4 regions of the Mesorhizobium sp. CCNWLY176 genome follow, and region 4 is predicted to be linked to each of the others. Evidence: predicted binding sites of a transcription regulator. Region 4 holds the regulator's gene; each other region holds the start of a gene.
The links. Region 4 encodes PhoB, which activates phosphate uptake and scavenging genes when phosphate is short. Its sites were predicted from a motif close to TGTCATNNANCTGTCAT; they were not measured.
Positions count from the first base shown of each region.

Region 1: WBQ96_RS03665 (RNA degradosome polyphosphate kinase) is a predicted target of PhoB. The motif match lies at 3,101-3,117, and genes of this name have one in related genera.
Region 2: pstS (phosphate ABC transporter substrate-binding protein PstS) is a predicted target of PhoB. The motif match lies at 6,155-6,171, and genes of this name have one in related genera.
Region 3: phnC (phosphonate ABC transporter ATP-binding protein) is a predicted target of PhoB. The motif match lies at 5,635-5,651, and genes of this name have one in related genera.

Region 1 covers NZ_JBBBDZ010000002.1:172,289-179,645, reverse strand. Annotated here, with positions in the region: gene WBQ96_RS03685 (amino acid ABC transporter ATP-binding protein) at 1-748, shown strand, start outside; gene WBQ96_RS03680 (TIGR02117 family protein) at 876-1,544, shown strand; gene WBQ96_RS03675 (FAD-dependent monooxygenase) at 1,548-2,756, opposite strand; gene WBQ96_RS03670 (zinc-finger domain-containing protein) at 2,784-3,029, opposite strand; gene WBQ96_RS03665 (RNA degradosome polyphosphate kinase) at 3,185-5,392, shown strand; gene ppx (exopolyphosphatase) at 5,392-6,930, shown strand; gene WBQ96_RS03655 (DoxX family protein) at 6,937-7,338, opposite strand.
Region 2 covers NZ_JBBBDZ010000028.1:6,214-13,570, reverse strand. Annotated here, with positions in the region: gene WBQ96_RS28335 (serine hydrolase) at 105-374, opposite strand; gene ppk2 (polyphosphate kinase 2) at 600-1,514, shown strand; gene WBQ96_RS27580 (DUF808 domain-containing protein) at 1,986-2,975, opposite strand; gene WBQ96_RS27575 (Na/Pi cotransporter family protein) at 3,092-4,828, opposite strand; gene pstS (phosphate ABC transporter substrate-binding protein PstS) at 4,924-5,973, opposite strand; gene WBQ96_RS27565 (3-hydroxybutyrate dehydrogenase) at 6,419-7,225, shown strand; gene WBQ96_RS27560 (acetoacetate decarboxylase) at 7,273-7,357, shown strand, end outside.
Region 3 covers NZ_JBBBDZ010000009.1:223,449-230,805, reverse strand. Annotated here, with positions in the region: gene WBQ96_RS17045 (carbohydrate ABC transporter permease) at 1-495, opposite strand, end outside; gene WBQ96_RS17040 (ABC transporter substrate-binding protein) at 626-1,936, opposite strand; gene WBQ96_RS17035 (TetR/AcrR family transcriptional regulator) at 2,318-2,956, opposite strand; gene WBQ96_RS17030 (Tm-1-like ATP-binding domain-containing protein) at 3,065-4,258, shown strand; gene WBQ96_RS17025 (phosphoenolpyruvate hydrolase family protein) at 4,269-5,120, shown strand; gene WBQ96_RS17020 (cupin domain-containing protein) at 5,136-5,552, shown strand; gene phnC (phosphonate ABC transporter ATP-binding protein) at 5,721-6,563, shown strand; gene phnD (phosphonate ABC transporter substrate-binding protein) at 6,649-7,357, shown strand, end outside.
Region 4 covers NZ_JBBBDZ010000005.1:354,726-362,082, forward strand. Annotated here, with positions in the region: gene pstA (phosphate ABC transporter permease PstA) at 1-453, shown strand, start outside; gene pstB (phosphate ABC transporter ATP-binding protein PstB) at 468-1,292, shown strand; gene phoU (phosphate signaling complex protein PhoU) at 1,326-2,033, shown strand; gene phoB (phosphate regulon transcriptional regulator PhoB) at 2,156-2,845, shown strand; gene WBQ96_RS11525 (ROK family protein) at 2,849-4,090, opposite strand; gene xylF (D-xylose ABC transporter substrate-binding protein) at 4,377-5,420, shown strand; gene WBQ96_RS11535 (sugar ABC transporter permease) at 5,614-6,933, shown strand; gene WBQ96_RS11540 (ATP-binding cassette domain-containing protein) at 6,956-7,357, shown strand, end outside.

The DNA of each region.
Region 1 (7,357 bases), on a different contig from region 4:
GCAGATTTCGGATACCGATGTCGCCATCGACATTGTCGGCATGCACAAATGGTATGGCGATTTCCACGTCCTGAAGGACATCAATCTTCGGGTCATGCGCGGCGAGCGCATCGTCATTTGCGGGCCTTCGGGGTCCGGCAAATCGACGATGATCCGCTGCATCAACCGTCTGGAAGAGCACCAGAAGGGCAAGATCATCGTCGACGGCAAGGAGCTAACCAACGATCTGAAGAAGATCGACGAGGTCCGCCGCGAGGTTGGCATGGTGTTCCAGCACTTCAACCTGTTTCCGCATCTGACGATCCTGGAAAACTGCACTCTGGCGCCGATCTGGGTGCGCAAGACGCCGAAGAAGCAGGCCGAAGAAATCGCCATGCATTTCCTGAAGCGGGTGAAAATCCCCGAGCAGGCCAACAAATATCCGGGCCAGCTCTCAGGCGGCCAGCAGCAGCGCGTGGCGATCGCAAGATCGCTTTGCATGAACCCGCGCATCATGCTGTTCGACGAGCCGACCTCGGCGCTCGATCCGGAAATGATCAAGGAAGTGCTGGAAACCATGGTGGGCCTTGCCGAGGAAGGCATGACCATGCTGTGCGTGACCCACGAGATGGGTTTTGCCCGGAAAGTCGCCAACCGGGTGATCTTCATGGATCAGGGCCAGATCGTCGAGCAGAACACCCCGGCGGAGTTCTTCGATCATCCGCAGCATGAGCGTACCAAGCTGTTCCTGTCGCAAATCCTGCATTGATCTTTTGGTACGCGCATTCGGCGCGCGCTCTCGATCATGAAAGAAGCCCGGCTGAAACTCGGTCGGGCTTCTTGCGTAAGCAAGTGCAATGGCCATTGAGGTCGCGCTCGGGATCGGTTCGGCTTCGATGAAACGAATTATCCGCTTCGCCGGCGTCTTGTTGCTGGCGGTTTTCGTAGCAGTGGTCTTGGGGACGCTTATCCCGCGACCGCTGCTTCAATCCGGCGAGACAGGGCAGGCGCCACTTCGCCGAATCCTCGTGCTGACCAACCCGATCCACACCGATATTGCCATCCCGATCGACGATGATTTACTGGAACGCTTCGGCTTCTTGCACGAGGCGGGTCTGCCCGTCGACCTGCCAGAAGCACGCTATCTCGTATTCGGCTGGGGCAGCCGGGCATTCTACATCGGCACGCCGACATGGTCGGAGCTTAGCGCCGGACCGGTGTTCCGCGCATTGACGCTCGACAATTCGGCCATGCATGTAGAAGTCGCCGGTGACATCCCGGAGCCAAATCCGGCAGTTGCCGCCTATGAAATCAGCGAAGCGGGCTTCCAGCGCCTGCTGGCCTTTATTGAGCAAGGCTTTCGGCACAGCGCGAACGGCCCCGAACTGATCGAGGGCGCGGCTTACGGCGACTACGACGCCTTCTTCGAAGCCAATGGCTATTTCAACGCCCTGGTCGGCTGCAACACCTGGACGGCAGGAGCGCTGCGGGCGGCCGGCTTGCAGACGGGCTGGTGGAACCCGCTCCCGGTCACGCTAGGTTACTCGCTTCGGCTGCACAATTGAAAGCTACCGGCCCGGCGGTTTCCAGCCGTAAAGCCAGTCAAGATCGGCGGCGAGTTTTTCGGGCGAGCGCGTCCTTAGAACCAGATTGCGGGCGACCGCGACCGGGCCCTTCGCATGCCAGGCGAAATGGTTGAAGGCGCCGCGCCGCGCGACTTTCTCGATGCGGGGGCGGCGCGATGCTTCCCAGGCGGCGAGGGCGGCAGGCAGATCGTCCGGTGTGGCGGCCACGAAGGCGGCAAGCGTTTCTGCGTCCTCGATGGCCATCGCGGCACCCTGAGCGGCAAAGGGTGTCATCGCGTGCGCTGCGTCGCCGATGAGGGCCGAGGCCGGCGCGGTCCAGGGAGCTTTCGGGTCGACCGTATGGATCGGCCATGCCGTCCAAGGCCCGGCTTCGTCGGCCAAGCGTGCCAGCGCCGGGGCGGTGTTACGCATGGCTTGCTTCAGGATCGAGGCATCGGCAGCGCCGGCCCAGCTTTCGGCGATACGCTTTCCCGGCGTGAAGGCGACAATGTTGAAGGCCGCACCGCCGCGCACGGGATAGGCGATGAGGTGAAAACCGGGATGAAGGAATGCGTTTACGCAATCCGCAGCGCTGATTTCGGCAAAGGCACGCCCTTGCGGACTTTTGCTGTCGATCATCGTGCGCCAGGCGAGTTCGCCGGTAAACCGGCTCTTTGCGCTCGCTCCATCGCGTAGCGCCGACCACACGCCGTCCGCGCCGACGGCAAGGAAAGCGGTGGTTCGATCAACCGTGCCCGACTGCTCCACCGCGACGGAGGCAAGGCCATCCTGTGAGGTAGCGCTGCGGACGGTCGCATTGGTGATCAGTTGAATGAGCGGCTGGCGTTTGGCTGCGTCCAGCAGAGCAGCTTGCAGATCGGCACGGTGCGCTACGATATAGGGAGCACCCCAGCGTTTCTGCGCCATCGCGCCCAGCGGTACGCGGGCAAGTGCTTTAAGGGTCTTTGCGTCGCGAAGGATGACGGCTTCAGGCTGCACCGCCTTGGGTAGCAAAAATTCCAGCACGCCTAGATTATCAAGGATGCGTGTGGCGTTGGGCGAGAGCTGTATGCCGGCGCCGGCTTCCTCGAGCTTTTCCGAACGCTCGAAGACGTCCACGGCAAAGCCGCTACGCACAAAGGCAAGCGCTGCCGTCAGCCCGGCAATGCCCGCACCCGCGACGACGATCTTTCCGGAGTGAGAGATATCCACCGGATCAATCGCCGCAAGCCGCGCCGGTCAGGCGGCGCGAACGGCGTAGAGGCAGTTTTCCGGGCGGGTCTCGCTGGCCTTCAGCGTGCCGTTGAAGCGGTACAGCGTCGAGCAATAGGGGCAGACCTTTTCGGAGTCGGCACCCATGTCGAGGAAGACATGCGGATGGTCGAAGGGCGGGTTTGCGCCCACGCACATGAATTCCTTCACGCCGATCTCGATCACGGCATGACCTGCATCGTTCTGGAAGTGTGGAATGGAACCGCCGGCCATGGCTTTCTCCTGTCTGTCGCTCACGCTTTTAACGGCTGTTTGTAGCATAGCCAATCTCTTTGCAAGCCGTGTGAAATCAAACTGTCGCAAAACCCTGTCAGGAGATAAGCTGAGCCGAATAAGCGGCTGTGGTCGCATAAAGGATAAAGAGGGACATGAACGAGCTAAGACCGGTCCAGGCCGAATTCACCACCGTCAGCACCGCCGACGGCGATGCGTCCGCAGGCAACCCGGACCGTTTCGTCAACCGTGAGTTCTCATGGCTCCAGTTCAACCGCCGCGTTCTTGAGGAATCGCAGAACCCGAACCATCCGCTTCTCGAGCGTGTTCGCTTCCTGTCGATCTCGGCCGCCAACCTCGACGAATTCTTCATGGTACGCGTTGCCGGTCTTGCCGGACAGATCCGCGAAAACATCGCCATCAAGAGTCCTGACGGCCGCACGCCCGAGCAGCAACTCGAACAGCTTCTGGTCGAGGTTGGCCGTCTGCAGGAGGACCAGCAGACGAGCCTTTCGGGCCTGATCGGTCTACTCAAAAAGGAAGGCATCGAGAGCATCACCGGCGATGCGCTGACCAAGGATGAGAAAACCTGGCTTGAGAACCATTTTCAGGAACAGGTCTTCCCGGTCTTGACGCCGCTGTCGATCGATCCGGCGCATCCTTTCCCGTTCATTCCCAACCTCGGCTTCTCGATCGCCCTGCAATTGCGTCATCGCAAGAACGGCGAGGAAATGAACGCGCTACTGCGTTTGCCGACTGCGCTGAAACGCTACATTCGTCTCCCGGATCGCAAGAACAGCGTGCGCTTCATTCCGATCGAAGAGACGGTGAACATCTTCGTCGGCAAGCTCTTCCCCGGTTATGAGGTCAAGGGTTCAGGCACGTTCCGCATCATCCGAGACAGCGATATCGAGGTCGAGGAAGAGGCGGAAGATCTGGTGCGGCTGTTCGAGACCGCACTGAAACGCCGTCGTCGCGGCTCGGTGATCCGTATCGAGTTCGATGGCCAGATGCCCAAGGAGCTTCGTGAATTCGTTGCCGGCGAAACCGGCGTTTCGTCTTCGCGCATCAGCGTGCTGACCGGGCCGCTGGCGTTGAACCAGATTTCCGAACTTGTCGCCGTGCCACGCGACGACCTGAAATTCACGCCCTACAATCCGCGCTTCCCCGAGCGCGTTCGCGACCATCGCGGCGATTGCTTCGCGGCGATCCGGGAGAAGGACTTCATTGTTCATCACCCCTACGAATCCTTCGACGTGGTGGTGCAGTTCCTGCGCCAGGCTGCTGCCGATCCCGATGTCGTGGCGATCAAGCAGACGCTCTACCGGACCTCGAACGACAGCCCGATCGTGCGCGCGCTGGTCGACGCGGCTGAGGCCGGCAAGTCAGTCACGGCGCTGGTCGAGCTGAAGGCGCGATTCGATGAGGAGGCTAACATCCGCTGGGCGCGCGATCTGGAGCGTGCCGGCGTGCAGGTCGTATTCGGCTTCATCGAGCTGAAAACGCACGCCAAGATGTCGCTGGTGGTGCGCCGTGAGGACAATCGCCTGCGCAACTATGTCCATCTCGGCACCGGCAATTATCACCCGATCACAGCCCGCATCTACACTGATCTGTCGTTCTTCACGACCGATTCGTTCATCGCCCACGATGTCGCGCAGCTCTTCAACTTCATCACCGGTTATGCCGAGCCGGCCGATGAGATGCACCTGGCGATGTCGCCGTTGACGCTGCGGAGCCGGATACTGAAACATATTTCCGATGAGGTTGCTCACGCTCTGGAAGGCCGGCCCGCCCAGATCTGGCTGAAGATGAATTCGCTGGTCGATCCGATGATCATCGATGCGCTCTACGACGCCAGCCGGGCAGGGGTGGAGATCGATCTGGTCGTGCGCGGCATTTGCTGCCTGAGGCCTCAGGTTCCGGGACTTTCGGAAAATATCCGGGTGAAATCGATCATCGGCCGCTTCCTGGAACACAGCCGGATCTATTGCTTCGGCAACGGCCATGGCCTGCCTTCGGACGATGCCATCGTCTACATCAGTTCGGCCGACCTGATGCCGCGAAACCTCGACCGCCGCGTCGAAACCATGGTTCCGATCACCAATCCAACTGTGCATGAACAGGTGCTTGGCCAGATCATGCTCGGAAACATCATGGACAACCAGCAAAGTTTCGAAGTATTGGCTGACGGTACCTCGCGGCGCATAGTGCTGGACGAGGGGGAAGAGCCGTTCAACGCGCAGGAATATTTCATGACGAATCCTAGCCTGTCGGGACGGGGAGATGCACTGAAATCGCATGCGCCCAAGCGCATCGCGCAGTTCAAGCGGCGCAAGAAATCCAGCGCAACCGGTAGCTGATGATTGCACAATCCCAGGGTCGGCTTCAGGATCGCCGGCCGATTTCCATCATCGACATTGGGTCGAACTCGATCCGCCTTGTCGTGTATGAAGGCATATCCCGTTCTCCGACGGTTCTGTTCAACGAGAAGATGCTGGCCGGCCTCGGCCGCGGCATCGTTTCGACCGGCAGGCTTGACCCGGAGGGCGTGACCCGCGCCGTGGAGGAATTCCGGCGTTTTCGCGCCCTGTCGGATCAGGCGGGTGCGGAGGAACTGCACGTGATCGCCACGGCTGCGGCGCGCGAGGCCGAGAATGGACCAGACTTCATTCACCGGGCGCAACAGATTCTCGGTACCGAAATCCGGGTGCTCACCGGGCGCGAGGAAGCGCATTACTCGGCACTGGGCGTAATTTCCGGCTTTCATCCGGCAAAGGGCATTGCCGGCGACCTTGGCGGTGGCAGCCTGGAACTGGTCGGTGTCGATGGCGAGACGATAGGCCAGGGCATAACGCTGCCGCTCGGCGGCCTGCGCCTGCAGGATATGTCGAAGAATTCGCCGCTGGCCGCCGCCAAGATCGCGCGGGACGAACTCGCGCGCGCCAAGCTGCTCAAGGCCGGACAGGGCCAGGTGTTCTATGCCGTGGGCGGCACGTGGCGAAACCTCGCCCGCCTCCACATGAACACGATCAACTATCCGCTCAACGTGATGCACCACTACGAGATGGGCATCGAAAGCTCGCTGCCGTTCCTGCGGCAGGTCGCCAAGGGCGACATCGACAAGATGAAGGGCATCGAGGGCATCTCGAAGAACCGTCGCGCGCTGCTGCCCTATGGTGCGGCGGTGCTGCTGGAAATCATCACGGCGATGAAGCCGTCGAAGATCGTGGTATCGGCGCTCGGCGTGCGGGAAGGTTTTCTCTATTCATTGCTGTCGCGCGCCGAACAGCGCACAGACCCGCTCATTTCGGCTTCCGAGGAACTGGCGCGGCTGCGCGCACGGTCGGTCATGCATGCCCACGAACTGGTGCAATGGACCGGCCAGTCCTTCGCGGCCTTCGGCATCGACGAGACTGAGGACGAAGTGCGTTATCGCCATGCCGCCTGCCTTCTCGCCGATATCGGCTGGCGCGCGCATCCGGAATACCGTGGCAAGCAGTCGCTGAACATTATTGCCCATGCCTCCTTCATCGGCGTCGATCATCCGGGCCGCGTGTTCCTGGCGCTGGCCAATCTTTACCGGCATGAAGGCATCTTCAACGACGGAGCGGCGGCCGAACTGCTTGCGCTGGTGCCGCCGCGCTACATCGAGCGTGCGCGGCTGCTCGGCGCGATGCTGCGCGTCGTCTATCTGTTTTCGGCCTCCATGCCGGGCGTGATTCCGCAGCTTCGGTGGGAAAATCGCGACAATGGCGCGCTGGCGCTGGTTATTCCGAAGTCGCATGCCGGCCTCACCGGCGAACGGCCTGCGGGGCGTCTGGCCCAGCTTGCCCGGCTGACGGGACGCAGGCTGGAACTGATGATCGAGGGCGAGCAGGTCGCCGTTCCGGTAAAGTAGCGTTTTTCAACTGCGTTTGGCGTCGATCGAGAATGCGCCCGCGCCCGCAACCGAGAGCGCCAGAAAGCCGCCGGCTATCGCGATATCCTTCATTAGCGCCTGCGAATGCATGAAGACCAATGCCGGATCGCCGCCGCCTTGGCCGTAATGGCCGATTACCCCGGCGGCCGCTGAAAAGGCTGCAAGCAGCAGCGACGCCGGACGGGTCTGGAAGCCGACGAGGATGAGCAGGCCGGCAATCAGCTCGAAAAGCCCGACGCTCCAGGCGACGAGGGTGGGCAGGGGAAAGCCAAGCCCGCCGAAATAGCTGGCCGACCCCGCGATGTTGGTGAGCGCGCCATAGCCGCCCGGGATAAACAGGGCCGCAAGCAGGAGCCGGGCGAGAAGCAGCGCAATGTTGGTCGGCATCGGCGTATCCGCGTCAATG
Region 2 (7,357 bases), on a different contig from region 4:
TGCTTGGCCGGGCTTAACAGTCCGGCCTTTTTCTTTTGGTCACATCAACCTATCAGATACCGATCTCAGTCACGCACCCGCAAGCTTCCCATTTGGAGCGTGCATCACGCTGTATAGAGAGCCTTGGCAAGTTCATCGGGAAGGCGACCGCCGGGAGATTGCCCCTCCAGGCCCGCATTGGTGAAGGCCACCATCGTCAGCTTCCGGTCTGGATCGACAAACCATGAGTGGCCATAGGCCCCGCCGAGACGCCATGTCCCCGCGGTTTCCGCCGAGTGCGCGATCCCTGGGTCGCGCAGGATTGTGAAACCGAGACCAAAGCCGCGTCCGGGCCAGGGCAACAGATCCATTCCAACTGTGTGATCGGTTGTCATCTCATCAATCAGCGCACCAGTCAGCAAAGGCTCGCCACCGGTGCGAAGCACTTCAAGCAGATGCAGCGACCTTCTTGCCGGTCCGCCGGCGACTTTGTTGCGGCCGCTCACCACGGCGGCATTTTGACCAATTCCGGTCCTTCCGATCGCGGAATGATCCAGTCTGTCACATTGGTGTTGCAGATGCTCTGCTTCCTTGACAGTTCACCCAACAGGACAACGTCCATGAATTATGACGATCAGAATAGTCTGAGCCGAATCAAGGCCGAAATCGCAGACAGTTTCGATGAGGAACTGGAGATGCAGCTGGAAGAGGATAGGCTGGACGAGCTTGTCGCCGAAGGGATGTCCGAGCCAGCCGAACCAACGTTGGACCGCAAGATATATTTCCGCGAGCTTTTCCGGCTTCAGCACGAACTGGTACGGCTTCAGGATTGGGTGCAGCACAACAAGCTCAAGGTCGTGGTGATTTTCGAGGGGCGGGACTCCGCGGGCAAGGGCGGCGCCATCAAGCGCGTCACGCAGCGCCTCAATCCGCGTGTCTGCCGGGTGGTTGCATTGCCGGCTCCGACCGAACGTGAGCGCAACCAATGGTATTTCCAGCGCTACGTCCCGCATTTGCCGACGGGCGGCGAAATCGTCCTGTTTGACCGTAGCTGGTATAACCGTGCCGGCGTCGAACGCGTGATGGGGTTCTGCACGCAGGATGAACTCGAGGAGTTCTTCCGGTCGGTTCCCGAATTCGAGCACATGCTCGTGCGCTCAGGCATCGTGCTGGTCAAATACTGGTTTTCAATCACCGACGAGGAGCAGGAGTTCCGCTTCAAGATGCGCATTCATGATCCGCTGAAACAGTGGAAGCTCTCGCCCATGGACATGGAGAGCAGGATACATTGGGAAGACTACACCAGGGCCAAGGAGGACATGCTTGCGCGTACCCACACGGATCATGCGCCATGGTCGGTTGTGCAGGCCGTAGACAAGAAGAAAGCTCGGCTCAACTGTATCGCGCATCTGCTGGCGCAGATTCCATATACTGACGTGCCCAAGTCCGAAATCGAGCTGCCAGAACGCGTGCGCCATGCGGACTACACCCGTAAGCCAGTGCCTGCCGAGTTGTTTGTGCCGGAGGTCTACTGAACGTTTAGGCTCGTTTTGATCCAGACGCGGGGAGTAAAGCTCCTTTGGCAGAAGTTGGAGCACACGCGCGCGTTCTGGAGATGAGGCGCATCCTGTGCAGCCAGACAGGATCGGCATGAGTTGGCACTCGTCATGGAAACGCCGTGGCCCGGTCATCATTCTCATGCATCGTATCGTCGGCGAGCGGCAAGGATCGATGCGGAGATTGGGCGATGTTCCGAAGTGAACCGACACTTGATGAGTTGTTGGACGAACCCATCATACAGGAGCTCATGGCGAGCGATGGTGTCCGGGCCGAGGACGTCCGTCGCTCGATACAAGATGCGCGTACCCGAATGAGTCTGAATTGTCAGGGTTCGGGTAAGTTTTTGGATGATAAAAGTTCCCCGGGGTTTGCCAGTTCCAACCGGCCTCCATCGCCAAGACTGCCGGATCCCAGTGCGACATCAATCAGAATCCGTGCCGATCCGATCAGGCAGCACGGATGCCTGACTTGACCTGCCGCCAAAGTGGCGAAACGACATATCCCATGACCGGAATTGCAATCGAACCGACGGCAATCCCGATCACCGCAGCACCGGCTGCCTGAACGACCCAGGCGACAACAGGCCCCACGGGCGCAAGGGCGAGCGCGGCAGTATCCCCGACGTCGTGGATGATGTGGGCCAGCCGGTCGAAGCCGTAAGTCTCGAAGCCATGAAGAATGATGCCGCCGCCGACCCAGATCATGGCGGCCGTTCCGACGATCCCAAGTGCCTTGAGGAAATACGGCATGCCCTGGACGAGTCCGCGTCCGGTCAAGCGAAGGGCCGCGCTGACAGTCGATGGCGACGACGCGCGGGCGAGCATAAGTCCGAAATCGTCGGCCTTCACGATCAGCGCGACGACGCCATAGACAGCGACGGTGATGCTCATCCCGACGACAGCGAGCACCATTGCCTGAGTAAATGCGTTCCCGTCGGGAACGGCGGCGAGTGTTATGGCCATGATCTCGGCCGACAGGATGAAGTCAGTCTTGATCGCGCCGGCGATCTTCTGGTCTTCGAAGGATTTGGCGTCCAGGCTGATGGACTCGATACCGGTCTCATGATCGTGCGCCGCATGCGGCAGGATCAGTTCGTAGATCTTCTCGACGCCTTCATAGCAGAGAGAGACACCACCTATCATTAGCAGTGGCGTCACCGCCTGGGGTGCGAACAGGCTCAGGAGCATGGCTGCCGGCAGCAGGATCAGCAGCTTGTTCTTCAGAGAGCCGAGCGCGATCCTGCCGATGATCGGCAATTCTCGCGCCACGGAAAAACCAGTGACATAGCGCGGCGTAACGGCGGCGTCGTCGATGACGACCCCGGCTGCCTTGGCTCCGGCCTTCGCGGCCTGGCCGGCGATGTCGTCGAGTGAGGCTGCGGCCACTTTTGCCAGGGCCGCTATGTCGTCAAGAAGGGCGATCAGACCGACGCTCATTGAGGCCACCGCTCAGGAAGATGAGTCGAAAGGAGATGCCGCGCCGCACATGGGGGCATTGCAGGATTATCACCGCAGCATTGCCTGAAGCGGACGCTGCGGTGATATGTTAAGGTTTACTCGGCAGGAAGCGGGTTCAGGCCGAAGCTACCTTCGTCCTTCGGGTTGGACGACCGATCCCGCTTTTGCACCGCACGTGCCAAAACATTCTGCCTGTTGACGGATTTGCGCTCGGCGTCGATGCGGCGGATCAGGATTTCCGCACGCTCGATGGAGCCAAGCAGAGCGAGGATCGTCCCACGTTCCACCGCGCCCGCATCCGGCCCCAGCGCAAGAGTGCGGGCACGAAGTTCATCGACTTCGGGGTAGCTGACATGCCCGGCCGGCATGGTCGGGTTGGCGATGCCGTGATCGGGCATGATATCGCGAAGCGAGACATCGAGCTTGTTGAGCGCGGTTTCGACGATGGCGTTTGCCGGACCGCTGAACTTCTCGCGCTTCACGCGCCGGGCCACCTGATGCATCGACTCGGTCAGCGCAGCTGTGAAATCCGCCTCCTCGATCAGGCTCGCGACGAGGTCGAGCTGCTCGTAAGGCAAATCCTCCTTCATCAACAGGGCGGTGTAGGCCCGTATGTCGCGGCTGAGGATATCGGTCGCCAGATAATGCTCGCCCGGATCGGACGGCGCGTTCTTCGAGGATCGCGCGATGTCCAGGAACATGGCTCCAGCCTGTAGATGACGCGCTGTTTCCTGCTGCACGGCCGGGATGGCCTTGGCGAAGTCGCTCGCCAGTTTTTGGTCGAGGAATTTTGGGGTCGAGTAGTCTTCGACATCCTCTGCGTCGGTGTGTCCGACGCGCGACAATATCCGGTCGAACACGCCGACGAAGGGAAACAGCAGCAGCGTGTTGAAGATATTGAATACGGTCGAGTAAACACCGACGGCGACCGGCACGAGCGGGAACGTTTCCTTGCCGCCGATCAGGACCGGAACGCTTGGGTCGCCGCCAAAGAACTGCATGCCCCACCGCAGGACTTCGATCGAGACGAAGAACAGCGGCACGGTGATACAAACGCCGATGATGTTGATGGAAATATGCGCGTAGGCCGCCCGCTTGGCGTTTTTCGACAGATTGAGCGAAGCCATCCACGAGGTGATGGTGGTGCCAAGGTCTGCGCCGAGCGAGAAGGCGACGGCCGTTTCCCAGTCGAGGATGCCTGCCGCGCCAAGGCCCATCACAATACCAATCGTCGCCGACGACGAGTGGATCATCGCGGTAATGGCGGCGGCGATGAGCACGCACTTGATCAGGTTGAAGTAGGAGTCTGCCTTCAGCGTCTGCAGCAGTTCCATGACCTCAGGCATGTTGCGCAGCGGGCGCAGACCGCCGGTCATCAGGTTGAGGCCGTAGAAGATCAGCGCGAAGCCCATGCAGGCGAGTGCGATGTTGCGGACCTTCTCATTCTTGGAGAAGCAGTAGAGCAGCGAGAACGCGCCGGCGAAGATCAGCCCCAGCGGGCCGAGCGGCAGCGCGATAAGCCCGTTGCCCAGGGTCGTGCCGATGTTTGCGCCCATGATGACGCTGATCGCTGGTCGCAACGCGACAACGCCGGCGTTGACGAGGCCAACAACCATCACGGTCATGGCGGTGGAAGACTGGATCACGCCGGTGATCAGCGTGCCGGCCAGCACGCCTTTGATCGGCGTTCCGGCCGCCCTAGCGAGGAAGGCGCGCATCTTGTTGACGGAAAGCGCCTGAATGCCGTTGGACATGAACTCAAGGCCGAGCATGAATAAGCCCAGCCCGCCGATGACCGGCACGAGAATGTCCTTGAAGATGTCTATATCCATCTCATGCTACCCCAAAAATGCGCCGTCCCGACGCGACAAGTTTCGATTACCCTCGGTGCGTCCAGAGTTGCCGAACGACTGAGTGCTCGCCGATTTCAGTTGCCGGCCTGCAATTCCTTGACCCAGTATTGTTTGACCTGTTCCGCAAGAGGCTCCGGCAGCGGCACATAACCGAGCGCCGCCGCATCCGAATCTCCGTCATCGAATGCGAGACGAAAGAGGTCGTGAACGCGGCGATAGCGATCCGGGGACCGGCCGGCGATAGGAACAACCGCGAAGGTGGCAGTGCTGATTGGATAGGCAGCTGGCCCAGGCTGGTCGGTCAGGGAAGCGTAAAAGTCCTGCGTCTTTTCCCAGGCGATGGCGTTAGCTGCGGCCTGGACGCCTTCGGGATCAGGCTTGACGAAGTTGCCCGATTTGTTCTGGATTGAAGCGAAGGGCAATCCCGCGCGCATCACCTGGCCGTATTCGGCATAGGCGATCGCGCCCTTGGTCTCCTGCACGGCGAGGATAAGGTTCTTGGTACCTTCGGCGCTGGTCCCGACCGGCCACGGGATAAGGGTATCGGCGCCGTACTTTGTCTTCCATTCGGCGCTGACTGCCGTGAAATACTCTGTAAGGACGAAGGTTGAGCCTGAACCGTCCTTGCGGTGAAAGACGCTGATCTGGAGATCGGGAATATCCAGATCGGGATTGAGCGCCTTGATGGCGGGATCGGACCAGGTCTGGATCTTGCCCAGATAGATGTCCGCCAGGACTGGGCCGGTCAATCGCAAGGCTCCCGGGGCAACGCCGTCGATATTCGTGACGATCGCGATGCCACCCATGACGATCGGAAACTGTTGTTGGCCGCGGCTGGCGAGTTCCGAAGGCGCAACCGGTACGTCGGTGGCCGCGAAATCCATCTCAGGCTGTTCAAGCCGCATCAGGCCGGCGAGCGATCCGACAAGCTCGTAGTCGACGGTCCAATCCAGCGTGAAAAAGTCACCGCCGTCCGCCCGCGCATCCTTATAGGCTCTCGCCCATTTGGCCATGACCGGCGCAGCGAAAGTCGATCCCGCGCCGCGAATAGGTTCCGCCTGGGCGGTTTGCCCAAAAGTCAACGCTATGGCCAGAATGGCAGCGCCAGCCAGCCCATCGACCACGCCCCGAGCTTTTCCAATTCGGGAAACGAGCAATCCAACCATAGCGCCTCACTGCGGTTTGTGCGCTTGCGGAACAAGCATGCGCGAAGTTGTAGTTTGTTCAAGACGCGCGTGCGCTCGAACCTGGCTAGGCGGCCACGCCGGAACCAACATTAAGCCATATGCTTGGTAATGCTGTTGTTTGACGCTTGGATGACAGGCCATCTGGCGGTGACGAAAGTAAATTCGGCCTACACTTTTGGGAATGGCCGCCGAATATTGGCTTGGTTTTTCATAAGTGAAGCAAAAGCTTCATCCCTGTGACACATCGGCGTGCGTCAACAGTCGTTAGGTGACAGGCGGCATCTGAATACGATGCCACCTCTGTTCGGTGAAGTTTGTGCTCGCTCTGGCCAATCGCAGGTTGCGTTTGTGGCAATGAGAGTTTGGGCAACAGGAGTAATGAATGTCTGATCAGGTAAGCCATTCCCCGCTCGACAAGAAGGTCGCTATCGTGACCGGCTCGACGAGCGGCATCGGGCTCGGCATCGCGCGCGGGCTTGCCGCGCAAGGCTCCGATATCGTGATTAACGGTTTGGGCGACCCAGTCGCCATCGAGACCGTCCGGGCTGCAATCGAGACGGAGTTCGGTGTGCGCTGTCTCTATTCTTCCGCCAATATGTTCTCAGGCGCGGAGATTGGCGACATGATCAAGCTGGCGGTCGACGCTCTCGGCGGTTGCGACATTCTCGTCAACAACGCTGGCATCCAGCACGTTGCTCCCATCGACGAGTTTCCGGACGATAAATGGGAAGCCATCATCCAGATCAACCTTGTTGCGGCCTTCCACTCCGTCAAGGCCGCACTTCCTTTGATGAAGGCGCGCGGGTGGGGTCGGATCATCAACATCGCATCGGCACATGCTCTGGTCGCGTCGCCGTATAAGTCCGCCTATGTCGCGGCCAAGCACGGCATCGCAGGATTGACGAAGACCGTCGCCCTCGAGGTTGCGACAGCCGGGATCACAGCTAACGCCATTTGCCCGGGCTATGTCTGGACCCCGCTGGTCGAAACGCAGATCCCGGATACCATGGTCGCACGCGGCCTTTCCAAGGAACAGGTCATCCACGACGTGCTTCTCGAAGCCCAGCCGACCAAGGAATTCGTCACCGTCGACCAGGTTGCCGGCCTGGCGCTTTTCCTGTGCTCGGACGCCGCCGCGTCGATAACGGGTGCAATCCTTCCCATCGACGGCGGCTGGACCGCGCATTGAAGCCTAAAAACCCAATCGCTTTCTCCGCCATACAGGAACCCAGTTAGATGAAAGCCGAAGACGTTCGCCGCAGCTATGCGATGCCGCTCACCAATCCGGCCTATCCGCGTGGTCCTTACCGCTTCATCGACC
Region 3 (7,357 bases), on a different contig from region 4:
GGGATTGGCCAGCCACTCGAAATTGCCGAGGCCCAGCGCATAGTTGATGACGCCCCATGACGGGTCGTAGAGCAGCTTCCAGAACAGGCCGACGACGGCCATGGACAGCATCATCGGCAGGAGCAGCAACGTCGTGATCAGCCCCTTGAAGGGGATGTCGCGGTTGAGCAGCATCGCCACGCCGAAACCGACCAGCACCTGCCCCGTGACCGAGACGATGACGTATTGGGCGGTGATGGCGAAGTTCGACCAGATGAAGGGGTCGTTCAGAAGCTCGCGATAATTCTGCAGGCCGACGAAATTGGCCGGCGCGTTGGTTGAAGCACGGAAATCGGTGAAGGAATAATAGAGCGAGTAAAGCAGCGGAAAGATGTTGAAGACGATCAGAAACAGGATCGTCGGGATGATGAACAGGTTGCGGATCGAGATGTCGCTCATGCCGCGGCTGGCTGCACGCGTGCGCTGATCGAGCGTGGTCATGACTGCTGTCGCCAAGAAACTCTCCTCCTCCGAGAGGCTTCCGATATTTTATCCGCCGCATCCTACGCTGTTGCCGCGCCTTGATGGATCTGGCGAAAGAAAAGGAGGAGGCGCTTTAGGCACCCCCTCCAAGGGGTATAGGTGTTTACTGACCGCGGCCGTATTTGGCGAAGGTCGCCTTCCAGTCGCCGGCCAGGGCGTCGAGCACTTCCTTCGACGAGCCTTCGCCGCCGACGATGTGCGGATAGAGCCGCTGGTTGAGCTGCTGGAGCAGTTCGGCATATTCCGGCACCGCCCAGAAATCCTTCACCTTGAACATGGTCTCGTAGAAGGCCTTGTTGTAGGGCGTCGCGTTCTGGAATTCGGCCGATTCAAGCACGGCCTTCGAGCAGGTGTAGCCGCCAAGTTCGGCCCACTTCTTCTGGGTATCGTCCTTGATGAACCATTCGAGGAATTTCAGCGCCTCTTCCTGGTTCTTGGAATAGGACACGATCGAGATGCCCTGTCCGCCAAGGGCTGCGAACTGGTCGCCATCCGGCCCCGGAGGGTTGGCGAAGAAGCCCGTGTTCTTGGCGTGCGGATTGGTCGCCTCGTTGAGCAGCGAGGGGAAGAAGGCGAAGTAGTTCATGCTCATTGCCGCCAGGCCTTCGGTGATGGCCTGGTTGTTTTCGACGAAGAAGGTCTTGGCCCAGCCCGGAGGCGTGAACTTGTAGAGCTCCTTGTAGGCGTCGAGGGCAGCGACCGCCTTGTCCGAGTTGATGATGCCGTCGACCTTGTAGGTCGTGTAATCGCCAAGCTCGCCGCCATAGCTGAACAGCGCGTTTTCGAAGCCCATCGCCATCGCGTCATAGGAATTGTCGGTGTAGATGGCGATGCCGTAGCGCTTCTCGTCCGGGCGATAGAAGAACTCGGAAATGTCGCGCAGCGCCTTCCAGTCCTTCGGCACGTCGAGTTCGTAGCCATATTTGGCCTTGAAGGCTTCCTTCTCCTTCGGGTCCTCGAACCAGTCCTTGCGATAGGACCAGCCGACGGCGTCACCCTCGAGCGGGATAGCCCAGTACTTGCCGCTATTGCCGGGATATTCGGCATAGGACTTGACGGTGGCGGGCGCCATGACCTCGCCGAGATTGTGCTTCTTGAAGAAGTCGGTCAGGTCGACATAGTGACCGCCGGTCGAGCCGGCGCCGAGCCACTGCGAGTCACCGACGACCATGTCGTAGGCATCGCCCTTGGCATTGAATTCGGTGAAGGTCTTGGTCTGGAAATCGGCCCAGGGCGTCGTCTCGACGGTGACCTTGACGCCGGTTTCGGCTTCATACTGGTTGACGAGTTCCTGCAGGTAGTTGGCCGGATCCCACTCCGCCCAGAAGATGGTCAGTTCCTGTGAGAAAGCCGAAGTGCTGCAGGCTAGCGATAGGCCGATGCCGGCAAGCAGGCCGGTCAATGTCTTGCGCATTATGCGTTCCTCCCGTGGTGCGCAACTCTACCTCTTGGTCGGGCAGCGCGCGGCGCTGCTCCGGGTAGTCTTTCAGTGCTGCTGCTTTGGGTCGCGGTCCTCCTCGACCTGCCCTGAACCGATTTAGGCGATGATGCCCAATCCGCTCCTCCTATGCATCTGGTATTACCAATTGGCGCTTTGCCGTCAAGTGGTTTCTTTGTGAGGACCAGAGCTCAACTCGGCACGACTTCAGAAGAATTTCATATTCATTCTGGCTTATCCACGTCGAAAAACGATGGAAATTCGTTATAGACATAGACCACTAACGGCACAGCAAATCATCAAATCTGGTAGAACCAGATTTGCAAGCCCGCTTCATGCAGACCAACGCCGCCTCTTCTACGCCGCACCACCCTCGCTGATTGCAGCGCGCACCAGTGCTGCAGCCGCCCATTGCGCGACGGAGCGGGTTTCCTCGCTGCCCAAACCCCACATATCCTTCAGCACGATCAGCACCTCGACGCCGAAAACGAGCGAAAGCGACTGCGCCAACCGCTCGCTTGCCGCGGGCGAAATCATGTTGCTGAGCGGAGCAATCGCCTCGCGCAGAAGCTCGACGCGATGGCCGCGCTTGAACTGAGGTTCCGTGCCCAATGTGCCGGCCTGGCGCTGCGCCCACTGGTCGAGCGACAGTTTCAGCGCTGCCTTGAAGGTGGCCTCGAATTCCTCGATGCGCGGCAGCGACGTGCCGATGAGATCGGCGACGCGTTCGCCGGTATCCTTCGAATTTGAGCGCCAGTCGAGGATGGGTCCAAGCCCCTCGTCAACCACGGCCTGCACGAGGGCGGCCTGGCTTGGGAAATAACGATAGGCCGTCGCACGCGACACGCCGGCGGCTTCCGCCGCCTCGCTGACCGAAGGCGTTGCGCCGGCCTGCATCAGCCGGATTGCCGTATCCAGCATGAGCCGGCGCGTGCGCGCCCGGGGGCCGCGCTCGGCCTCTTCGACGATTTCAGCTTGTTGACGTGAGACTGCCATGTCAATACGATACGCGCGTCTCAAAAATTTGCAATGGTTGAATCAGCCGTTCGGAAACATGACGGAGACAGGCTGCGACGGGGGAAAATGGTCGCGGCAGGAGGGACCGTGAAGCGCATCTATGTGGTCGGCACAGCCGACACAAAGGGCGAGGAGCTCGACTACCTCGCAGCACGGATTGCGGCACTGGGTGCGGCGCCGGTGCGGGTCGATGTCGGCACGACGCCTGCCGGAATCGACGCCGGGATTTCCGCTGCCGAGGTCGCGCTGCATGGCGCGGACACGACCCAGGCGGAACTCGCCAGCGGCGATCGTGGCCGCGCGGTTGCGGCGATGGCGGATGCCTTTTCGCGCTTCATCACCACGCGCAACGACATTGCCGGCATCATCGGCATCGGTGGCGGTGGCGGCACCTCGATCGTGACCGCAGGCATGCGCGAACTGCCGCTCGGCCTGCCCAAGATCATGGTCTCGACGCTCGCTTCGGGCGATGTCTCACCCTATGTCGGCGTCTCCGACATCGTCATGGTGCCGTCGATCACCGACCTCGCCGGGCTGAACCGCATCAGCCGCGTGGTGCTCTCCAACGCCGCGCAGGCGATTGTCGGCATGGCGGCCAAGCCGGCAAAAATCGAGGATGGCCGGCCGGCGATCGGGCTCACCATGTTCGGCGTCACCACGCCTTGCGTGACGGCGATTTCGGAGCAGTTGCGCGACCGCTATGACTGCCTCGTCTTCCACGCCACGGGCACCGGCGGGCGGACGATGGAAAAGCTGGTAGACAGTTCGATGCTCGCCGGCGTCATCGACATCACCACGACGGAAATATGCGACCTTTTGTTCGGCGGCGTGCTGGCTGCCGGCGAGGACAGGCTGGATGCCATTGCGCGGACAAGGTTGCCCTATGTCGGCTCGGCCGGGGCGCTGGACATGATCAATTTCTGGGCGCCGGAAACCGTGCCGGTGCGCTATCGCGAGCGGCTGTTCTACAAGCACAATTCCAATGTGACGCTGATGCGCACGACCGCGAATGAATGCCGCCAGATCGGCCAATGGATCGGCCAAAAGCTCAGCGCCTGCGAGGGGCCGGTGCATTTTCTGATCCCCGAAAAAGGTGTTTCCGCGCTCGATGTCGAGGGCGGTGCCTTCTTCGATCCCGAAGCTGACGAAGCACTCTTCGACGCCATAGAGACGAGCCTGAAGCCGGCGCCGAACCGGCGCATCGAGCGCCTGCCGCTGCATATCAACGATCCCGAATTCGCGCAGGCGGCCACGGCTGCCTTCCTCGCCATCGCAAAATAGTGAGACCCCAATGCCGGCAATCCCCCGCAAGAAAATCCTCGAAAAATTCCGCGACATGATCGAGCGCGGCGTGCCGATCGTCGGCGGCGGGGCGGGCACCGGCCTGTCGGCCAAGGCCGAGGAAGCGGGCGGCATCGACCTGATCATCATCTACAATTCCGGTCGCTACCGTATGGCCGGGCGTGGCTCGGCGGCAGGGCTGCTCGCCTATGGCAACGCCAACGAGATCGTCAAGGAGATGGCCGTGGAGGTGCTGCCGGTGGTCCGGCACACTCCGGTGCTGGCCGGCGTCAACGGCACCGACCCGTTCATCCTGATGCCGCGCTTCCTCGCCGAGCTCAGGGATATGGGATTCTCGGGCGTGCAGAATTTTCCGACCATCGGGCTGTTCGACGGCAATATGCGGCAGAGCTTCGAGGAAACCGGCATGGGCTACGGCCTCGAGGTCGACATGATCGCTGAGGCGCATGGGCTCGATCTCCTGACCACGCCCTATGTGTTCAATCCCGACGAGGCGCGCGCCATGACCAAGGCCGGCGCCGACATCGTCGTTGCCCATATGGGCGTGACGACCGGCGGCTCGATCGGCGCGACTTCGGCCAAGACGCTGGACGACTGCGTCAAGGAAATCGACGCGATCGCCGAGGCGGCACGCTCGACGCGCAAGGACGTCATCGTGCTTTGCCATGGCGGGCCGATCTCCATGCCGGAGGACGCACGCCACATCCTGGAAAACGCCAGCGGCTGTCATGGATTCTATGGCGCCAGTTCGATGGAGCGGCTGCCGGCGGAAGCCGCGATCCGCGACCAGACGGCGAGCTTCAAGGGCCTGACCCTGATGCCGGCCGCGAACCAGAACTGAGGAGGAGTTTTGTCTATGAGCAAGGAACGCAATTTCGTCTATCCGAAGGACGTGAACACCTTCGCCTTCGACTGGGGCCGGCTGGCGCTGACCGTGGCTCCGGAGGTGAATGGCGCTGCGCGCTTTTCCGGCGGCGTCGTCGATCTTCAGAAGGGCCAGGGCCATTCGCGCCACAACCATCCTGGCGCGGAGGAGATCATCTTCGTCATTTCCGGCAGCGGCGAGCAGATGGTCGAAGACGAGGCCGGCAACCCGGTCGTGCAGAAGGTGGGGCCGGGCTGCACCGTCTATGTGCCGGAAAGCCGGTTCCATTCCACCACCAACACCGGCGACGGGCCGATGCAGCTTTTCGTTGTCTATTCGCCCGCCGGGCCGGAACTGGCGCTGCGCGAGCTTCCCGATTTCAGACTGGTTCCACCGGTCGGCGCATGAAGCCTTTAACCCGTTTTCCTGGCGATTTCATCGATTGAAAACGGGTAAAAACTGCCGCCACGGCTGTGGAGCGTAACAAAACTGACATCGAACTGACACGGCGCTTTCATGTTGGTCCGGTAGCCAATTCTTCCCATGAGGCTGAAACAGCCGAACGGGAAAGTCGCCATGCTCGAAATCCGAAACGTCTCGCGCCGATTTGGCAAGAAGACCGCCGTCGACAGCGTCGCGCTGGAAATCCAGCAGGGCCAGATGGTCGGCATCATCGGCCGTTCCGGCGCCGGCAAATCGACCCTTCTGCGCATGATCAACCGTCTCATCGATCCCACCCAGGGGTCGATTTTTTTTGAGGGCGAGGAAGTGTCGGCCCATCGCGGCGCGACATTGCGGCGATGGCAGCGCGACTGCGCCATGATCTTCCAGCAATTCAATCTCGTGCCGCGCCTCGATGTGCTGACCAACGTCCTGCTCGGCCGGCTCAACCACCGTTCCACCGCACTGAACCTGCTCGGCGTCTTCTCGAACGAGGAACGCGCCCAGGCAATCGCAGCGCTGGAGCGCCTCGATATCGCGCCGACCGCGCTTCAGCGCGCCGGCACGCTTTCGGGTGGCCAGCAGCAGCGCGTGGCGATCGCGCGCGCCTTGATGCAGCAGCCGAAATTGATCCTCGCCGACGAGCCGATCGCCTCGCTCGATCCGATGAATGCCAAGGTGGTGATGGATTCGCTGCGCGACATCAACCTAAGGGAAGGCATCACCGTCATCACCAACCTGCACACGCTGGACACGGCGCGCAGCTATTGCAACCGCATCATCGGCATGGCGGGCGGCAAGGTGGTGTTCGACGGCGCGCCTGAAAGCCTCACCCGCGAGGCCGTGCGCCTCGTCTACGGCGCCGATGCCAACGGCGAAGAAATCTCCGAGGCCATCACCTCGACCAGCATCCGCCCCGAGCGGCTGCGCAAACTCGAATCCGCCGGAACGCTCGAGCCCGCCTACGCCGGCCACTGAGCGTCCGTGATCGTTTCGCCCGCGTGAAGGGCCGATTCTGCACAAGACACATCGATATCAATCGGAATTAACAGGAGACACGTCCATGTTCCCAAGGAAAGCCCTTATGGGCGCGGTTGCGCTCGCCACTCTGGCCGGCGCCACAGTCGCTCATGCCGACAGCCCGGAAGTGTTCCGCGTCGGCATTCTCGGCGGCGAAAACGAAGCCGACAGCCTGCGCAACTACCAGTGCCTCGCCGACACGCTTCCGGCCGCCATCGGCGTCAAGGAAGTCAAGCTGTTCCCGGCGACCGATTATGACGGCGTCATCCAGGGCTTGCTCGGCGGCACGCTCGACTACGCCGAGCTCGGCGCTTCCGGCTATGCCAAGATCTATCTCGCCAAGGCAGACGCGGTCGAGCCGATCCTGACCACCGTCCAGACCGACGGCGCAACCGGCTACTATTCGATCATGGTTGCCCGCAAGGATTCCGGCATCAAGACGCTGGCCGACATGAAGGGCAAGAAGCTCGGCTTCGCCGACCCGGATTCGACCTCGGGCTACCTGATCCCCGTCACCTCGCTGCCCAAGGATATCGGCAACGTCGCGGTCAAGGATTATTTCGGCGAGACCGGCTTCGGCGGCGGCCATGAAAACCTCGTTCTCGCCGTCAAGGACGGCAAGTTCGACGCCGGCACCACCTTCGGCTCGGGCGTAGGCTCGTTCGATGAGGGCTACACCTCGGGCAACCTGCACAAGATGGTTTCCAAGGGCATGATCGACATGAAGGACTTCAATGAAGTCTGGCGCTCGC
Region 4 (7,357 bases):
CGTTCGGCCGCTTTCGTCGGCGGTCTCGTTCTGACCCTGATGACGCTTCCGACGATCATCATCGCCACCCGCGCAGCCCTTGCCGCCGTGCCGCCGTCGATCCGTTCGGCAGCGTTGGGTCTCGGGGCATCCAAGATGCAGATGGTGTTCCAGCACATATTGCCGCTGGCTGCCCCCGGCATCCTGACCGGCACCATCATAGGCCTGGCGCGTGCACTGGGCGAGACGGCACCACTGCTCTTGATCGGCATGGTCGCCTTCGTTGCCAATTATCCGACAACGCCCTTTGAGCCGGCGACGGCCTTGCCGGTGCAGATCTATATGTGGGCAAACGAGGCCGAGCGCGCCTTCGTCGAGCGCATGTCGGGCGCCATCATTATCCTGCTCATCTTCCTGATGGCGATGAACATCACCGCGATCGTGCTGCGCCGCCGCTTCGAACGGCGCTGGTAGAAAAGGACCATGTTATGAACATCATGACCGAGAAAGCACTCGAAAGCGCAGTGAGCGATAAAATGAGCGGCACACCCAACGAAATCATCAAGATGCGCGGCAACAAGGTCGGCGTGTTTTACGGCGAGAAGCAGGCGCTGTTCGATGTCGATCTCGACGTGCGCGAAAACCAGGTGACGGCGCTGATCGGCCCTTCGGGCTGCGGCAAGTCGACCTTCCTGCGCTGCCTCAACCGCATGAACGACACGATCGACAGCGCGCGGGTGACCGGCAAGATCACGCTCGACAATGAAGACATCTACGACAAGAACATCGACGTGGTCGAACTGCGCGCCCGCGTCGGCATGGTCTTCCAGAAGCCGAACCCGTTCCCGAAGTCGATCTACGAGAACGTCGCCTACGGGCCGCGCATCCATGGGCTGGCCAAGAAGAAGTCCGATATGGATCATGTCGTCGAGACCAGCCTGAAGAAGGCCGGCCTGTTCAACGAGGTCAAGGACCGCCTGCTCGAACCCGGCACCGGGCTTTCCGGCGGCCAGCAGCAGCGCCTGTGCATCGCGCGCGCCATCGCGGTGTCGCCCGAGGTGATCCTGATGGACGAGCCGTGCTCTGCGCTTGATCCGATCGCCACCGCAAGGGTCGAGGAACTGATCGACGAACTGCGCCAGAACTACACGATCGTCATCGTCACTCACTCGATGCAGCAGGCAGCGCGCGTTTCGCAGCGCACGGCGATGTTCCATCTCGGCTATCTCGTCGAGGAGGGTGCGACCGACAAGATGTTCACCAACCCCGACGACAAGCGAACCCAGGACTACATCACCGGCCGCTTCGGCTGACGCGAACACGACGCGGATTGCAAGGACAGCATCATGGGCGAACATACCGTCACCTCTTTCGATGAAGATCTGGGACATATCGACCGTCTCATCCGGGACATGGGCGACCTGGCCGGCGCGATGGTCAGCGCTTCGATCCAGGCGCTGGTTCAGTCCGACAATGCGCTCGGCCAGCGCGTCGTTTCTGACGACGCCATCATGGATGCGCGCCAGCGCGAGCTGGACGAGCGCGCGATCACGTTGATCGCCAAGCGCCAGCCGATGGCGCAGGACCTGCGCGCGGTTGTCGGCGCCATCCGCATGGCCGGTGATCTGGAGCGGATCGGCGATCTCGCCAAGAACATCGCCAAGCGCGTCAGCGCAGTCGGCCAGAGCGCCACGCCGCGCGACCTTGCCCATTCGATCGAGGCGATGTCGGGCATGGTGCTGGATCAGGTTCGGGAAGTGGTCGACCACTATGTGTCGCGCCGGCCTGACGAACTGCAGGCGCTGCGCGCCGCTGACGAGAAGATCGACGTCAAATACACCGCCGTGTTCCGCGAGCTCCTGACCTACATGATGGAAGACCCGCGCAACATTACCGCTTGCACGCACCTTCTGTTCTGCGCCAAGAATCTGGAGCGCATCGGCGACCATGTCACCAACATTGCCGAAAACGCCTATTATGTGATGACCGGAAAGCAGCTTCCGCTCAATCGGCCGAAGCAGGACGAGACGTCGATGACCGCACCCGCCGCCTGAGGCGTGTCGATAGCGGAGATTTAAAAGGGTAAGCTTGCTCCACCGGCGGTGCGAAACCCGCCGGACACCATGCGAAAGGCGAGGGGGCTCGAACCGGATCGCGTTAACAGGACGGCAAATTGATGATCGCACCCAAAGTCATGGTGGTGGAAGACGAAGAGCCGCTGGGCGTGCTGCTTCGCTATAATCTCGAATCGGAAGGCTATCAGGTCGAGATCGTGCCGCGCGGCGACGAGGCCGAAATCAGGCTTCAGGAAAACGTGCCCGATCTTCTGGTGCTCGACTGGATGCTGCCGGCGGTTTCCGGCATCGAACTTTGCCGCCGGCTGAGAATGCGTCCCGAAACCGAACGCCTGCCGATCATCATGCTGACGGCGCGTGGCGAGGAAAGCGACCGCGTGCGTGGCCTTTCCACCGGCGCCGACGACTATCTGGTCAAGCCGTTCTCGACGCCGGAATTCATGGCGCGGGTGCGCGCACTGCTGCGCCGCGCCAAGCCGGAAGTGCTTTCCAGCGTGCTCAAGGTCGGCGATATCGTGCTCGACCGCGAGGCGCACCGCGTCTATCGCAAGAAGAGCGAGATCAAGCTCGGGCCGACGGAATTCCGCCTGCTCGAATTCATGATGCGCCATCCCGGCCGCGTCTTCTCGCGCAGCCAGCTTCTCGACAATGTCTGGGGCGAGACGATCTATATCGACGAGCGCACCGTGGACGTGCATGTCGGCCGGCTGCGCAAGGCCGTCAATACAGGCCGAATGCCCGACGTCATCCGCACCATCCGCGGCTCTGGCTACGCGATCCGCGAGGACTGATTTTCAGGCTACGTTCCTGCCCGCTGCTGCCGGGCTTGCGCCCGGTGCAAAAATTTCCTGATCGACGAAGGTCAGCGCCTGCATGGTGCAGCCTTCGCGGATAAGCGGAAGCTCGTTCGGCTCGGTGTCGAAGGAGATCGCCTTGTTGTGCTGGCCGCCGGCGGTCCTGTCGATCGCTTCGCGCAGCGCCGGCTCGATCAGGTCGAAAGCGGTGGCGCCAATGCCGACGACGGCGACCGGAGCGGGATCGATCAGCGCGAACAGGCTGCCAAGGCCGAAGCCGATCGCTTCGCCAGCCTTGCGGAACGCTTCGCGCTCGGGGCCGTCGCTCGCGCGTGCGCTATCTGCCAGCATGCGCATGTCGCCATCGCTGATGTCGGCGAGCGGCGCATCGTCTTCGCTTGCCTGTTTTGCCTTGCGCCAGATGGCATAGTTGCCGGCATAGGCTTCGACGCAGCCGCGCCGGCCGCAGCGGCAGAGCGCGCCATCGGGCCGATGGATCATATGGCCGAACTCGCCACCGGAGGATTGCGTGCCGGTGAAGAGCTCGCCCTTCAGCACCATGCCCATGCCGATGCCGTGCGAAAGCAGCACGGCGATGAAGTCATTGTGGTAGCGCTCGGGCTTGCGCCATCTCAGCGCCACCGCAATCATGTTGCAGTCGTTCTCGACGGTCACGGGAATGCCGGTTGCTTCCTCGATGATGTCGGCGAAAGCGATGTGGGTATGCGCTGTGATCGGCGTCCACAGCATCGCGCGGGACGTGGAATCGGTGATGCCCTGCACGGCCATGCCGATGCGCATCACCCGCCGGCCGGCCGATTTACGCAGCGCGATCTGCCGGCGCACCATGGCCACGCATTCGCCGATCAAGCCGTCGCGCGACATGGTCAGCGTTTCGAGCCTGCGTTCTTCTTCGGACACGACCTTGCCGGAATAGTCGACGATCGCGACCGAAAGGAAGTTCAGGGAAAGGACGACGGTGACGATTTCGGCGGCATCGGGATTCAGTTCCAGCGCCACCTGTGGCCGCCCGCGCTTTTGTGACGACGCTTCCGGCCCCTTGGCTTCCAGCAGAATCCCCTCGGCGATAAGGTCCGACGAGATTGCGGAGATGGTCGAGTGGCTGAGCCCGGTCGAACCGGCGATCTCGGTACGCGACGGCTGTTGCGCCTGGCGCACGGCGGCAATGACCATGGCGCGGTTGCGCTTGCGCAGATCGTCGTGACGGATCGCGACCGACATGTTTTCGTATTCCTCCCGGGAGCCTGTTCATTCCGCTGAAGCGGAACGGCCCCTGCCTTGTTGTTGGACCGTGATCCTTCCGAAGGCTGTTCGGACAAGGGATCCTAGCCTTTGCAACCATCGTGAACCATCCCTTCACAGGGCAGGCCCGTCAACAGCGGCACAAGGATATTGACAGAACTCTGCGCATGCGTCATTCTTTTTTTCGAGGCTCGAAAAAAAGAGCTTCTGGGTAGGCCCGAAGGCCAAAGTATCGTTGCGCTGTCTTGGCGCCAGGGAGGAAATCATGAAGAAGTTTGCAACCGCCATGCTGGCGGGTGTTGCGCTGTCCATGTCGCTGGGCGCTGTCGCGCATGCGAAGGACAAGATCGTCGGCGTGTCCTGGTCGAATTTCCAGGAAGAGCGCTGGAAGACCGACGAAGCGGCGATCAAGGCTGCTCTCGAAGCATCCGGCGACAAGTACATCTCCGCCGACGCGCAGTCGTCGGCTGCCAAGCAGCTCACCGACGTCGAAAGCCTGATCAGCCAGGGCGCCAACGCGCTCATCATCCTGGCACAGGATTCGAGCGCCATCGGACCGGCCGTCGAAAAGGCCGTTGCCGAAGGCATTCCGGTCGTCGGCTATGACCGCCTGATCGAAAACAAGGACGCCTTCTACCTGACCTTCGACAACAAGGAAGTCGGGCGCATGCAGGCCAAGGGCGTCTTCGACGTCAAGCCGGAAGGCAACTACGTCTTCATCAAGGGCTCGGGCTCCGATCCGAACGCCGACTTCCTGTTCGCGGGTGCGATGGAAGTGCTCAAGGACGCGATCGATAGCGGCAAGATCAAGAATGTCGGCGAGGCCTATACCGATGGCTGGCTGCCCGCCAACGCGCAGAAGAACATGGAGCAGTTCCTGACCGCCAATGACAACAAGGTCGATGCAGTCGTTGCTGCCAATGACGGCACTGCCGGCGGCGCGATTGCCGCTCTCGACGCGCAGGGCCTGGCAGGCTCGGTCCCGGTTTCGGGACAGGATGCGGACCATGCAGCACTCAACCGCATCGCGCTCGGCACCCAGACCGTTTCGGTCTGGAAGGACTCCCGCGAACTCGGCAAGACTGCGGCAGAAATCGCCTCGCAGCTCGCCGACGGCACCGCGATGGACAAGATCGCGAACGCCGTGAAGTTCGACGGCGGCCCGAACAAGGTCGAGATGACCTCGGTGTTCCTGAAGCCGGTTGCAGTCACCAAGGACAATCTGAACGTCGTCATCGACGCCGGCTGGGTTTCCAAGGACGTCGTCTGCCAGGGCGTGAAGGCAGGGTCGGTTCCGGCCTGCAACTAAGCCAATCGGCTTGAATAGCGACGCCGCGGTTTGAAGAGAACCGCGGCGTTTTCTTAAGGGCTTTTGCAAGAAGGCCTACCGTTTTGAAACGACGCGTGATCTCGGTCGGGAAATCGTTCCGGTTTTCAGGGGCATGCGCTAGGATGAAGCCCGGCTATCGGCGAAAGACCGTGAAGGCCGGCGGGAGGAAGTCATGACGGACGTGACAACGAGCGAATCTGCGGATCGGGCTCGAGCATCCGAACTCGGCGCTGTCGCCCGGTTTCTCAAGGCCACCGAAATCGACACCCGCATGCTCGGCATGGTCGGCGCGCTTCTGGTTATCTGGATCGGCTTCCATATCCTGTCGAACGGGCTGTTTCTCACGCCCCGCAATCTGTGGAACCTCTCGGTGCAGTCCTCGTCGGTCGCGGTCATGGCCACCGGCATGGTGCTGGTCATCGTTACGCGCAACATCGACCTCTCCGTCGGCTCGCTGCTCGGCTTCGTCGCCATGATCATGGGCGTCACCCAGACGGTGTTCCTGCCGCGGGTGATGGGCTTTTCGCTTGGCGACCCCACGATCTGGATGATCGCGCTTGCTGCCGGCCTTGTCGTCGGCGTCGTGATCGGCGCCTTCCAGGGCTTTCTCATCGCCTATCTCGGCATTCCGGCCTTCATCGTTACCCTCGGCGGCCTGCTCGTCTGGCGCGGTGCTGCCTGGTGGGTCACCAGCGGCCAGACGGTCGCACCCATGGACGCGACGTTCCGCCTGATGGGCGGCGGCCCTGAGGGCGCGATCGGCGCGACGTGGAGCTGGGTCATCGGGCTGGTCGCGTGTGTTGCCGTCATCCTGATGCTGCTTTCGGGCCGCCGCCAGCGCAAGCGCTTCAAGTTCCCGCTGCGGCCGGTCTGGGCCGAAGTGTTCCTTGGCACCGTTACTTGCGCCGTCATCCTCGGAGCCGTCTGGGTCGCGAATTCCTATCCGTGGCCGGCAGGCACGGTGAAGAAATATGCCGAGGCCAACAACATAACCATTCCCGAAGGCGGGCTGTTCATCGCCCATGGCATCGCCATTCCGGTGCTGATGGCGATCGCCGCCGGCATCATCATGACCTTCGTCACCACGCGAACGCGCTTTGGCCGCTACGTCTTCGCCATCGGCGGCAACCCGGAAGCAGCCGAACTCGCCGGCATCAACACGCGCTGGGTGACCATGAAGATCTTCATGGTCATGGGCTTCCTTGCCGCCATCAGTGCTGCGATCTCGACCGCGCGCCTCAATGCCGCGACCAACGCCCAGGGCACGCTCGACGAGCTTCTGGTGATTGCGGCAGCCGTCATCGGCGGCACGTCGCTGGCAGGTGGCGTCGGCACGGTCGCCGGCGCCATGCTGGGTGCCCTGCTGATGCAGTCGTTGCAATCGGGCATGGTGCTGCTTGGCGTCGACACACCGCTGCAGAACATCGTCGTCGGCCTCGTGCTGGTCGTGGCCGTCTGGCTCGACACGCTCTACCGCCGCCGCGTCCAGTAAGAAGAAACCGGGAGGCAATCATATGGATCAGACCAGCACCCCGCTCGTCGACATGAAGAACATCTCGATCGCCTTCGGCGGCATCCGCGCCGTCGATGATGCGTCGGTCGATCTCCATGCCGGCGAGGTCGTTGCCCTGCTCGGCCACAACGGCGCCGGCAAGTCGACGCTCATCAAGATACTGTCGGGCGCCTACAAGCGCGACGGCGGCTCGATCTTCGTCAATGGCGAGGAAGTCTCCATAGGCAACCCGCGCGATGCCAAGAAATACGGCATCGAGACGATCTACCAGACGTTGGCTCTGGCCGACAATGTCGATGCCGCCGCCAATCTGTTCCTCGGCCGCGAGCTCAGGACGGCCTGGGGCACGCTCGATGACGTCGCCATGGAAGCCGAAGCGCGCAATGTGATGGGACGGCTCAAT